Prochlorococcus marinus subsp. pastoris str. CCMP1986: one gene and its partners. Each later gene encodes a partner of the first gene's protein in a complex. Links are inferred from orthologs where the notes say so. Each region holds a gene or a part of one and is shown in the gene's direction. Other genes may lie near its edges.

What was found.
Region 2: the proteins of TX50_RS01525 (region 1) and TX50_RS00895 are in contact, whole or in part, in a cryo-EM structure (PDB 6ZJN), measured with the Thermus thermophilus proteins. The link is inferred for Prochlorococcus marinus subsp. pastoris str. CCMP1986 from one-to-one orthologs. Residues at the interface, in WP_096411116.1 of Thermus thermophilus: Glu45, Ser46, Asn48, Pro50, Ala51, Gly52, Glu53; in WP_223903221.1 of Thermus thermophilus: Met26, Thr27, Asn29, Gly31, Pro32, His34.
Region 3: the proteins of TX50_RS01525 (region 1) and nuoH are in contact, whole or in part, in a cryo-EM structure (PDB 6KHJ), measured with the Thermosynechococcus vestitus proteins. The link is inferred for Prochlorococcus marinus subsp. pastoris str. CCMP1986 from one-to-one orthologs. Residues at the interface, in WP_126986108.1 of Thermosynechococcus vestitus: Gly6, Tyr7, Glu8, Tyr9, Phe10, Gly12, Phe13, Leu14, Ile16, Cys17, Ser18, Pro21, Ala24, Leu25, Ala27, Ser28, Leu31, Arg32, Pro33, Ser35, Arg40, Leu41, Thr42, Thr43, Tyr44, Glu45, Ile51, Gly53, Ala54, Trp55; in WP_126985484.1 of Thermosynechococcus vestitus: Gln8, Lys26, Trp29, Leu30, Pro33, Met34, Met37, Leu38, Leu83, Ile84, Phe85, Lys86, Glu87, Asp88, Val89, Leu90, Pro91, Ala92, Thr100, Ala104, Val107, Ile108, Phe111, Leu112, Tyr114, Ile115, Ile125, Ser126, Leu128, Phe133.

The regions. Positions count from the first base shown.
Region 1 is NC_005072.1:282,283-285,176, reverse strand. What follows is about bases 1-2,731. They hold TX50_RS01525 (NAD(P)H-quinone oxidoreductase subunit 3), read left to right. Parts: upstream 1-1,050; coding sequence 1,051-1,413; downstream 1,414-2,731. Other genes in these bases: TX50_RS01510 (gluconeogenesis factor YvcK family protein), read right to left, coding at 2,691-2,731; TX50_RS01515 (NAD(P)H-quinone oxidoreductase subunit J), read left to right, coding at 2,152-2,682; TX50_RS01520 (NADH dehydrogenase subunit K), read left to right, coding at 1,418-2,152; TX50_RS01530 (rubredoxin), read right to left, coding at 550-978; TX50_RS01535 (photosynthesis system II assembly factor Ycf48), read right to left, coding at 1-540. Also shown: more of TX50_RS01510, read right to left, coding at 2,732-2,894. UniProt on the Escherichia coli protein: NDH-1 shuttles electrons from NADH, via FMN and iron-sulfur (Fe-S) centers, to quinones in the respiratory chain. The immediate electron acceptor for the enzyme in this species is believed to be ubiquinone.
Region 2 is NC_005072.1:165,219-168,181, forward strand. Bases 1-2,800 are described here. They hold TX50_RS00895 (NAD(P)H-quinone oxidoreductase subunit H), read left to right. Parts: upstream 1-706; coding sequence 707-1,894; downstream 1,895-2,800. Other genes in these bases: rsmH (16S rRNA (cytosine(1402)-N(4))-methyltransferase RsmH), read right to left, coding at 1-668; TX50_RS00900 (acyl-CoA thioesterase), read left to right, coding at 1,903-2,355; TX50_RS00905 (AMP-binding protein), read right to left, coding at 2,369-2,800. Outside these bases: more of TX50_RS00905, read right to left, coding at 2,801-2,963.
Region 3 is NC_005072.1:154,153-157,147, reverse strand. Bases 144-2,975 are described here. They hold nuoH (NADH-quinone oxidoreductase subunit NuoH), read left to right. Parts: upstream 144-916; coding sequence 917-2,035; downstream 2,036-2,975. Other genes in these bases: TX50_RS00825 (NADH-quinone oxidoreductase subunit J), read left to right, coding at 2,745-2,975; ndhI (NAD(P)H-quinone oxidoreductase subunit I), read left to right, coding at 2,105-2,731; TX50_RS00840 (citrate synthase), read left to right, coding at 144-841. Outside these bases: more of TX50_RS00840, read left to right, coding at 1-143; more of TX50_RS00825, read left to right, coding at 2,976-2,995. UniProt on the Escherichia coli protein: NDH-1 shuttles electrons from NADH, via FMN and iron-sulfur (Fe-S) centers, to quinones in the respiratory chain. The immediate electron acceptor for the enzyme in this species is believed to be ubiquinone.

The DNA.
Region 1 (2,894 bases):
TAAATCTCTAATACCTCCCTGCTCGGAAGGGTCTGAAACCTTAGCCTCCCATGTTTCACCACTATTTGAAGTTGTATAAATAGCAGCTGAGGTTGTTGCCAATTCAGCAACCCCATCATCAACAGTTGAGACTAAAAATGGCTGGCCAGGCAGCTTACCAAGAGATAACCTTGTCCAATTCTTACCTTCATCAATCGTATGCATAACTAAAGAGGGTTGTCCTATCAACCAACCTTCAGAACCCTTAAAATCTATATCAAGTAAACGAAAATTCTCCTCTGCAGCAATATCTAAAGATCTTTTTTCCCACGATTTTCCTCCATCATTAGATTCCATAATAAGCCTATTTGATCCAACTAAAAATCCATGATTATTATCTATGAAATCTATATCTAATGCATTTGACTGATCTTCAAATTGAATTGTTTCCCAGGGACTACTCTCGCTCATTTTTACACCTGTTGAAGAACAACTACTTAAAACAAAGCAAAGTGTAAATGTTAGGAGAAGGTTTGGAATGCTAGTTACAAATTTTTTCATGGATATATTTTAGTGCAAAGAGTACAAAGAAAGGAAACATGCAGCTGCAAATGCTAAACCACCAAATATTAAAATATTTTTCTGACCAGGTGGCAAACTATTGAATCCAAAGCCATAAGTTAAATTTTCTTCAAAACCACTAGGTTTTTCTCTTGGTCCTATATCTTTATATAAATTTTTACCTGCTCTACATACTGGACAAGCAAAAGTATTTCCATCTATTGCCGAGAAAGGAGTATTTTTAGGAATGTTAAGTTTCTTGTTTCCTTCTATAGGATCATAAATGTATCCACAACTTCTACATTCGAATCTATTTTGTTCTAAATTGGTAATGAGCTCTTTATCTTTAAATTCTGGAAGTTTTTCAGGAGATTCTTTATTTGTTAAATCCTCAACTATTTGGTTTTCCTCAGAAGATGGTTGAATGTTTTCACTCACGATTTAGTATTTAACTTTAGAGACTCTAAAAGATTTTGCTGAATTAAGCGAATTTTCCAACAATTTTTTTAAATGTTTTCATTACCCGGCTACGAATATTTTTTAGGTTTTTTAATAATTGCTGCGGCAGTCCCAATTTTAGCTTTAGTTACTAACCTAATAGTCTCTCCCAAAGGAAGAACTGGAGAGAGAAAACTCACCTACGAATCAGGGATGGAGCCTATAGGGGGGGCTTGGATTCAATTCAATATCAGATATTACATGTTTGCATTAGTATTCGTTATATTTGATGTAGAAACTGTATTTCTTTATCCTTGGGCGGTTGCATTCAATAGACTAGGCCTACTAGCATTTATTGAGGCTCTAATATTTATTACAATATTAGTAATTGCTCTTGCTTACGCTTGGAGAAAAGGAGCTTTAGAATGGAGTTAAAAAGTTGAACAATTCACTTTCACCAAAAGCAATAAGAGAGCTTAGAGAAGAAACTTGTAATCCTCTGGGTGCCCCCCAAGTCACAACTGACTTGAGCGAAAATATCATAATGACAAGTTTAGATGATCTTCATAACTGGGCTAGATTAAGTAGTCTATGGCCACTTTTATACGGAACTGCATGCTGTTTTATAGAATTTGCAGCACTCATAGGGTCTAGGTTTGATTTTGATAGATTTGGCTTAGTACCTAGAAGCTCCCCAAGACAAGCAGACTTACTAATTGTTGCTGGTACAGTCACAATGAAAATGGCACCAGCATTAGTAAGGTTGTATGAACAAATGCCAGAACCAAAATATGTCATTGCCATGGGAGCTTGTACCATAACTGGTGGAATGTTTAGTGCAGATTCAACAACAGCAGTAAGAGGAGTTGATAAATTAATCCCAGTTGATTTGTACCTTCCTGGATGCCCCCCTAGACCAGAAGCTATTTTTGATGCTGTTATAAAATTAAGAAAGAAAGTTGCTAATGAGAGTATTCTTGAGAGGAATAAATCTGAACAAACTCATAGATATTTAACTGTAGATCATGAGATGAATCTTGTTTTTTCAGAAAATACTGGTGAATATTTAAATAAAAAATCTGAAAAGTCAATTGAATCTTCTAAACTTAATCCGGTAGAAGAAAGTAGTGAAAATATATATGAAACAAATTCTATAGATGAAGTAATAAAATAATGGAAAATAATAGTTCACCTGAATCTTCAGAAGAAATTGTAAAACAAAATGGAATAGTAAGTAATCAGCTTTCTCAAGATGGGATTACAAACGAATCTTTAGGGAATGATCATATAGGTGTTGAGATACTTTCAGTAAAACCAGAAAAGTTGTACGAAGCAATATCTACTTTAAGAGGCTATGGCTTTAACTACCTTCAGTGTCAAGGAGGTTACGATGAAGGACCAGGAAAATGTCTCGTAAGTTTTTACCATCTAATCTCACTTGGAGATATTCAAGATATAAAAGAGATTAAAGAAATTAGAGTAAAAGTTTTTTTAAATAGAGACTCAGATTTATCTGTACCTAGCCTTTATAAAATTTTCAAGGGAAGTGATTGGCAAGAAAGGGAAACCTATGACATGTTTGGAATCAATTTTGCTGATCATCCAAATCCCACAAGACTTTTAATGCCAGAAGACTGGAGAGGATGGCCATTAAGAAAAGATTATATACAACCTGACTTCTATGAATTACAAGATGCTTATTAAAAAATTTATTAATTTAATTTCTTCATTTTTTTATTAATAAACATTACTGCCCTTGCAAGTCTTCGGGGGTCATGTCTAAGTGTTGGAGTTATCTTTCTTGAATAAAGGGGAGCTTGCAAGACATAATATCCTTCTGAAATTAATTCTTCTTTGTTACAAATCACTGGCATGGCACCTCTACTTTGGTAGTAATCAACAAGTGGTGACTTTTC
Region 2 (2,963 bases), 120 kb from region 1 along the record:
TTATTTACAGCAATTCTTAGTGCCTGGAATGTTCTAGTCGCAGGATGAATTTTTCGATATCTTTGTTTGGGTGGGAAACAACCAGCAATAGAATAAGCTAAATCTTTTGTACCCGAATATTTGCCTTTTTCTTGTAAATCTTTTTTGATTCTCCTAGAAATCTTTCGTGATAATCTTTCATCACCAAATTTAAAAATTAAATCAGCCAGATCTTTTTCATTTAAAGTCTCAATTAAGTCCTCAGCATTCATCTCAAGTAACGGATTCATTCGCATATCTAAAGGCCCATCTTTTTGAAAACTAAATCCTCTTTGTGGATTATCTATCTGATTACTATTGACTCCAAGATCTGCTATTACAAAAGAAACTTTTTCTTTTGGCTCAAAGTTCGCAAAATTTGAGGGACATATTTCAATCCTCGATTTAAATTCTTCAAGTTTTATAAATGCTGACTGTCTTGCGAATGGATCGTGATCTAGTCCAATTATTTTTAAATCAGGATATTTTTTTAATAATTGATATGAGTGTCCACCACCACCTAAAGTTGCATCTATCGCTGTTAGTTTATTGTCTGATATTAACGGATATTGATCTACAGAAACTAAAATTTCATCTGTCATCACTGACTTATGATTGAATAAAGATGAATCAGAAAGGTCAGTTTGCATAACTTTCTACTAAGATTTAAATAGAGGTTAAATTATTAATGGCTCAACTAGAGACTAGAACAGAACCGATGGTGGTCAACTTTGGCCCTCATCATCCATCTATGCATGGAGTTTTAAGGTTAGTTGTAACCCTTGACGGCGAGAACGTAATAGATTGTGAGCCCGTAATAGGATATTTGCATAGAGGCATGGAAAAGATAGCTGAAAACAGGACAAACGTTATGTATGTACCTTATGTAAGCAGAATGGATTATGCAGCCGGAATGTTTTATGAAGCTATTGTAGTAAATGCACCAGAAAGATTGGCGAATATTGTTGTACCAAAAAGGGCCAGTTATATAAGAGTTCTAATGTTGGAGCTCAATAGAATTGCAAATCATCTTTTATGGCTAGGTCCATTTCTAGCAGATGTAGGAGCTCAAACTCCATTCTTTTATATCTTTAGAGAAAGAGAAATGATTTATGACCTTTGGGAAGCTGCTACTGGACAAAGATTGATAAATAATAATTTTTTTAGAATAGGAGGTGTAGCTTGTGATTTACCTTACGGATGGTTAGAAAAATGCATTGATTTTTGTGATTGGTTTGCTCCAAAGATTGATGAATATGAAAAACTAATAACAAATAACCCTATATTCAAAAAACGAATTGAAGGTCTTGGAACCATAGAAAGAGATCAAGCAATTAATTGGTCACTTTCTGGACCAATGCTTAGGGCTTCTGGAGTCTCTTGGGATTTGAGAAAAGTTGATAGTTATGAATGTTATGACGATTTTGAATGGGAAATTGCTTCCGAAAAAGAAGGTGATTGTTATGCCAGATATCGAGTAAGAGTTCAAGAAATGAGACAATCATTAAAAATTATTCGTCAAGCTTGCGAAATGATTCCTGGAGGCCCAACAGAAAATTTAGAAGCTAAACGCATGGCTACAGAGGATAAAAAAAGTGAAATATTTGGCATGGATTATCAATATGTAGCTAAGAAAGTTGCGCCTACTTTTAAGATCCCTAATGGAGAATTATATACAAGATTAGAATCTGGGAAAGGTGAAATAGGAGTTTTTATTCAAGGAAATAATGAAGTTACACCATGGAGATTTAAAATTAGAGCTGCTGATTTAAATAATCTTCAAATATTGCCTCATATTCTAAAGGGAGCAAAAATAGCTGATATTATGGCAATCCTTGGCTCAATAGACGTCATTATGGGTTCTGTAGACAGGTAAACCTTTTAATGAAACCTAAAAATTGGTTGATTTTAAAAAGGAAAGTAAGGTTTGGTGATTGTGACTCTGCAGGAGTGATACATTTTCACAACCTTTTAAGATGGGCTCATGAAAGTTGGGAAGAAAGTATAGATATATATGGTATTCCTCATCAGGATATTTTCCCCGATTCTAATTCCCATAAAAATCAAATTATATGTCCCATAGTTAATTGCGAAGCCAATTTTTTATCACCTATTAAGATTGGCGATTTACTTTCAATTAAGATATTCCCCAAAAAAATTAATAATCACTTATTTCAAGTAAATACATTTTTTTTAAAGGATGAAATTAATGTCGCTGAAGGAAAAATCATCCATTGTTCTTTAGATGTTGATTCAAAATTGAAAGTTAAATTACCTGATCAACTGGAGAGGTGGATAGAGGCTTCCAATATAAATACGAATTTAAAAGAGTGTTAATTATCATGAGTTACTATTTTTCAAATATGAAATTAGATTTTTTAATATAATTTGATTGATTTTTACCAATAATCCAAGCTTCAGGTCTCTCATGTCTTGGCCAATTTTTAGAAAAGTTTTTTAATATTTTTAATGAATATTCAATATCTGTTTTAGAAGTTTGTTTTTTAAAATCAATGTTGATTTCAATTTTGTTTCCCCATTCTTTATTAGGTATATTAAAAATCTTAAAATTTTCTATTGGAATTTTTTCATTTAAGATAAATTTACTTAATCGTAATTTAATTACTTCTGGAAAAACTATTTCACCTCCAGAATTAAAAGCATTATCTATTCTTCTAATAAATTTTAAATAAGAAGAATCATTCAGTTCTTGGATTTCTCCCAAATCACTGCTTTCCCACCAACCATTTTTATCTTTGAAATTTTTAGTTTTAGAAGCTTCAAGCAATTCAATTCCTATTCTTTCTGATTTGATTTGGATTAAACCCTTTTTACTAATTCTTAAATTTATATCACATAGTATTTCTCCAACATTATCAATCCCTTCTAAAAATTCCTTAGGTTTTAGGCTCGTAACCATGGCAGCAGTTTCAGTTGATCCGTAA
Region 3 (2,995 bases), 130 kb from region 1 along the record:
CAGTGCCGCCTCTCTTGGTCTTTTCTACTCAAGAAGAGCGATAGATGATCCCAAGTATATCTACAACGCAGTGATAAGACTAATTGCAAAAATTCCAACAATGATTGCTGCATTTCAACTTATAAGAAAAGGACAAGATCCCATTCAACCTAGGGATGATTTATCCTACTCATCGAATTTTCTTTACATGTTGACTGAAAAAGAACAAGATCCCATAGCTGCAAAAGTTTTTGATAGATGCCTAATTCTTCATGCAGAACATAGTTTAAATGCGAGTACATTTAGCGCACGAGTTACGGCTAGCACTCTTACAGACCCATACGCAGTAATTGCCTCTGCAGTAGGAACATTAGCTGGTCCTCTTCATGGTGGAGCTAATGAAGATGTAATTGCCATGTTAGAAGATATTAAAACTCCAGAAAAAGCTGCTTCATTTTTAGAAGATGCTATTCAAAACAAAAGTAAAATAATGGGTTTCGGACATCGAGAGTACAAAGTTAAAGATCCTCGAGCAATTATTCTTCAGAAATTAGCAGAGGAGCTTTTTGTTAGGTTTGGAAAAGATGAAATGTATGAAGTTGCTAAAAAATTAGAGTTAGAGGCTATCCCAAGGCTAGGAGGAAAAGGTATTTTCCCAAACGTTGATTTTTATTCTGGCCTTGTTTACAGAAAACTTGGTATTCCCCGTGACTTATTTACTCCTATTTTTGCAATATCAAGAGTCGCAGGTTGGTTAGCTCATTGGAGGGAACAATTAGGCGCAAACAGAATTTTTAGACCGTCTCAAATTTATACCGGTTCGGCTCCAAGAGATTGGATTACTTTAGAAAATCGAAAATAATATCTTCAGCTTTTCATAAAAAACACACATATTGTTTATGAAGAGTTAATCTAAAGAATAAATAACAATAAAATTTTGAACTCCGGATTAGATCTCGAATATAGTTTTAATGAAATCTTAAAAGGCTTCGGCCTATCAAGTGAGCTTGCTCATATAATCTGGCTACCTTTACCAATGTTATTAGTTTTAGTATCAGCAGTTGTTGGTGTATTAGTCACAGTTTGGTTAGAAAGAAAAATATCTGCTGCTGCTCAACAACGAATAGGTCCAGAATATGCAGGGGCCTTAGGGGTACTTCAACCAATTGCAGACGGTCTGAAATTACTTGTAAAAGAAGATATTATTCCTGCAAAAGCAGATTCAATTCTATTCACTGCGGGACCAATATTAGTATTGGTACCGGTTATTCTATCTTGGTTAATTGTTCCTTTTGGCCAAAACTTGCTAATTAGTAATGTTGGTATTGGAATTTTTCTTTGGATAGCTCTAAGTAGTATTCAACCCATTGGTCTTCTTATGAGTGGCTACGCCTCGAATAATAAATATTCATTATTAGGCGGATTAAGAGCAGCTGCTCAATCTATTAGCTATGAAATACCCCTGGCTTTGTCTGTACTAGCCATTGTTTTAATGACAAATTCCCTTAGTACTATTGATATTGTTAATCAACAAAGCGGAGCAGGAATATTAAGTTGGAATATATGGAGGCAACCTGTTGGATTCATAATTTTCTGGATATGTGCTCTTGCTGAATGCGAAAGATTACCATTCGACTTGCCAGAAGCTGAGGAAGAATTAGTAGCGGGTTATCAAACTGAATATGCTGGAATGAAATTTGCTTTATTTTATTTAGGCAGTTATATAAATTTAATCCTATCTGCATTATTAGTATCAATACTTTATCTAGGTGGATGGGGATTTCCTATTCCTGTTGAGATAATTGCTAAAGCTCTAAATCTTCCAATTGATGCTCCTGTGATTCAAGTTTTCACAGCTTCTATAGGAATCATAATGACTGTTCTCAAAGCATATCTATTGGTTTTTGTTGCTATATTATTGCGCTGGACAACACCAAGGGTGAGAATAGATCAACTTCTAGATTTAGGATGGAAATTCCTTTTACCCATATCTCTTGCTAATCTACTTGTGACAGCAGGATTAAAATTAGCTTTTCCTCAATTTTTTGGTGGATAATGTTTAAGTAGAAATACTTAAACATTTATTAAATACACTAGAATAAAATAACTAAGTAAATTCTTTAAAATGAAAGATTTTCTTCAAAAAGTAAATAGTTATATTAAAGAAGCCTTCAGTGCTGGTAAATATTTATATGATGGATTTACTGTAACTTTTGATCATCTCCGAAGACGACCAGTTACTGTTCAATACCCTTACGAAAAGTTAATTCCTTCTGAAAGATATAGAGGAAGAATCCATTATGAATTTGATAAATGCATCGCCTGTGAAGTATGCGTACGTGTTTGTCCGATAAATTTACCAGTTGTGGACTGGGTTATGAATAAGGAAACTAAGAAAAAGGAACTTAGAAATTATTCTATAGACTTTGGAGTATGCATTTTTTGCGGGAATTGTGTTGAATATTGCCCAACAAATTGCTTATCTATGACTGAAGAATACGAATTAGCTACATTCGATAGGCATAATTTAAATTTTGATAATATTGCATTAGGTAGACTTCCGACGAACGTTACAACTGATCCATCTGTGAAACCTCTAAGGGAACTTGCATATTTGCCTAAAGGAGTTATGGATCCTCATGAAGTTCCTCCTTCAGATGTTCGAGTTGGTAAACTACCAGAAGAAGTTTATGATTGGATGAAACCAAAATTGAATGATATTAAAAACCCCACTGTCGAGCCAAATAAATAACTTTAAATAATACATGTCTTTAGCAGTAACAACTCAAATAATTTGTTTTTCAGTATTATCTTTAGTTGTAATAATTGGAGCACTAGGTGTAATTCTTCTAGAGAACATTGTTTACTCTGCATTTTTGCTTGGGGGAGTCTTTATGAGTGTTGCAGGCTTATATCTACTACTAAACGCAAGTTTTGTTGCTGCAGCTCAAGTTTTAGTTTATGTAGGGGCAGTTAATGTTCTAATAATTTTTGCAATAATGTTGGTTAATAAAAA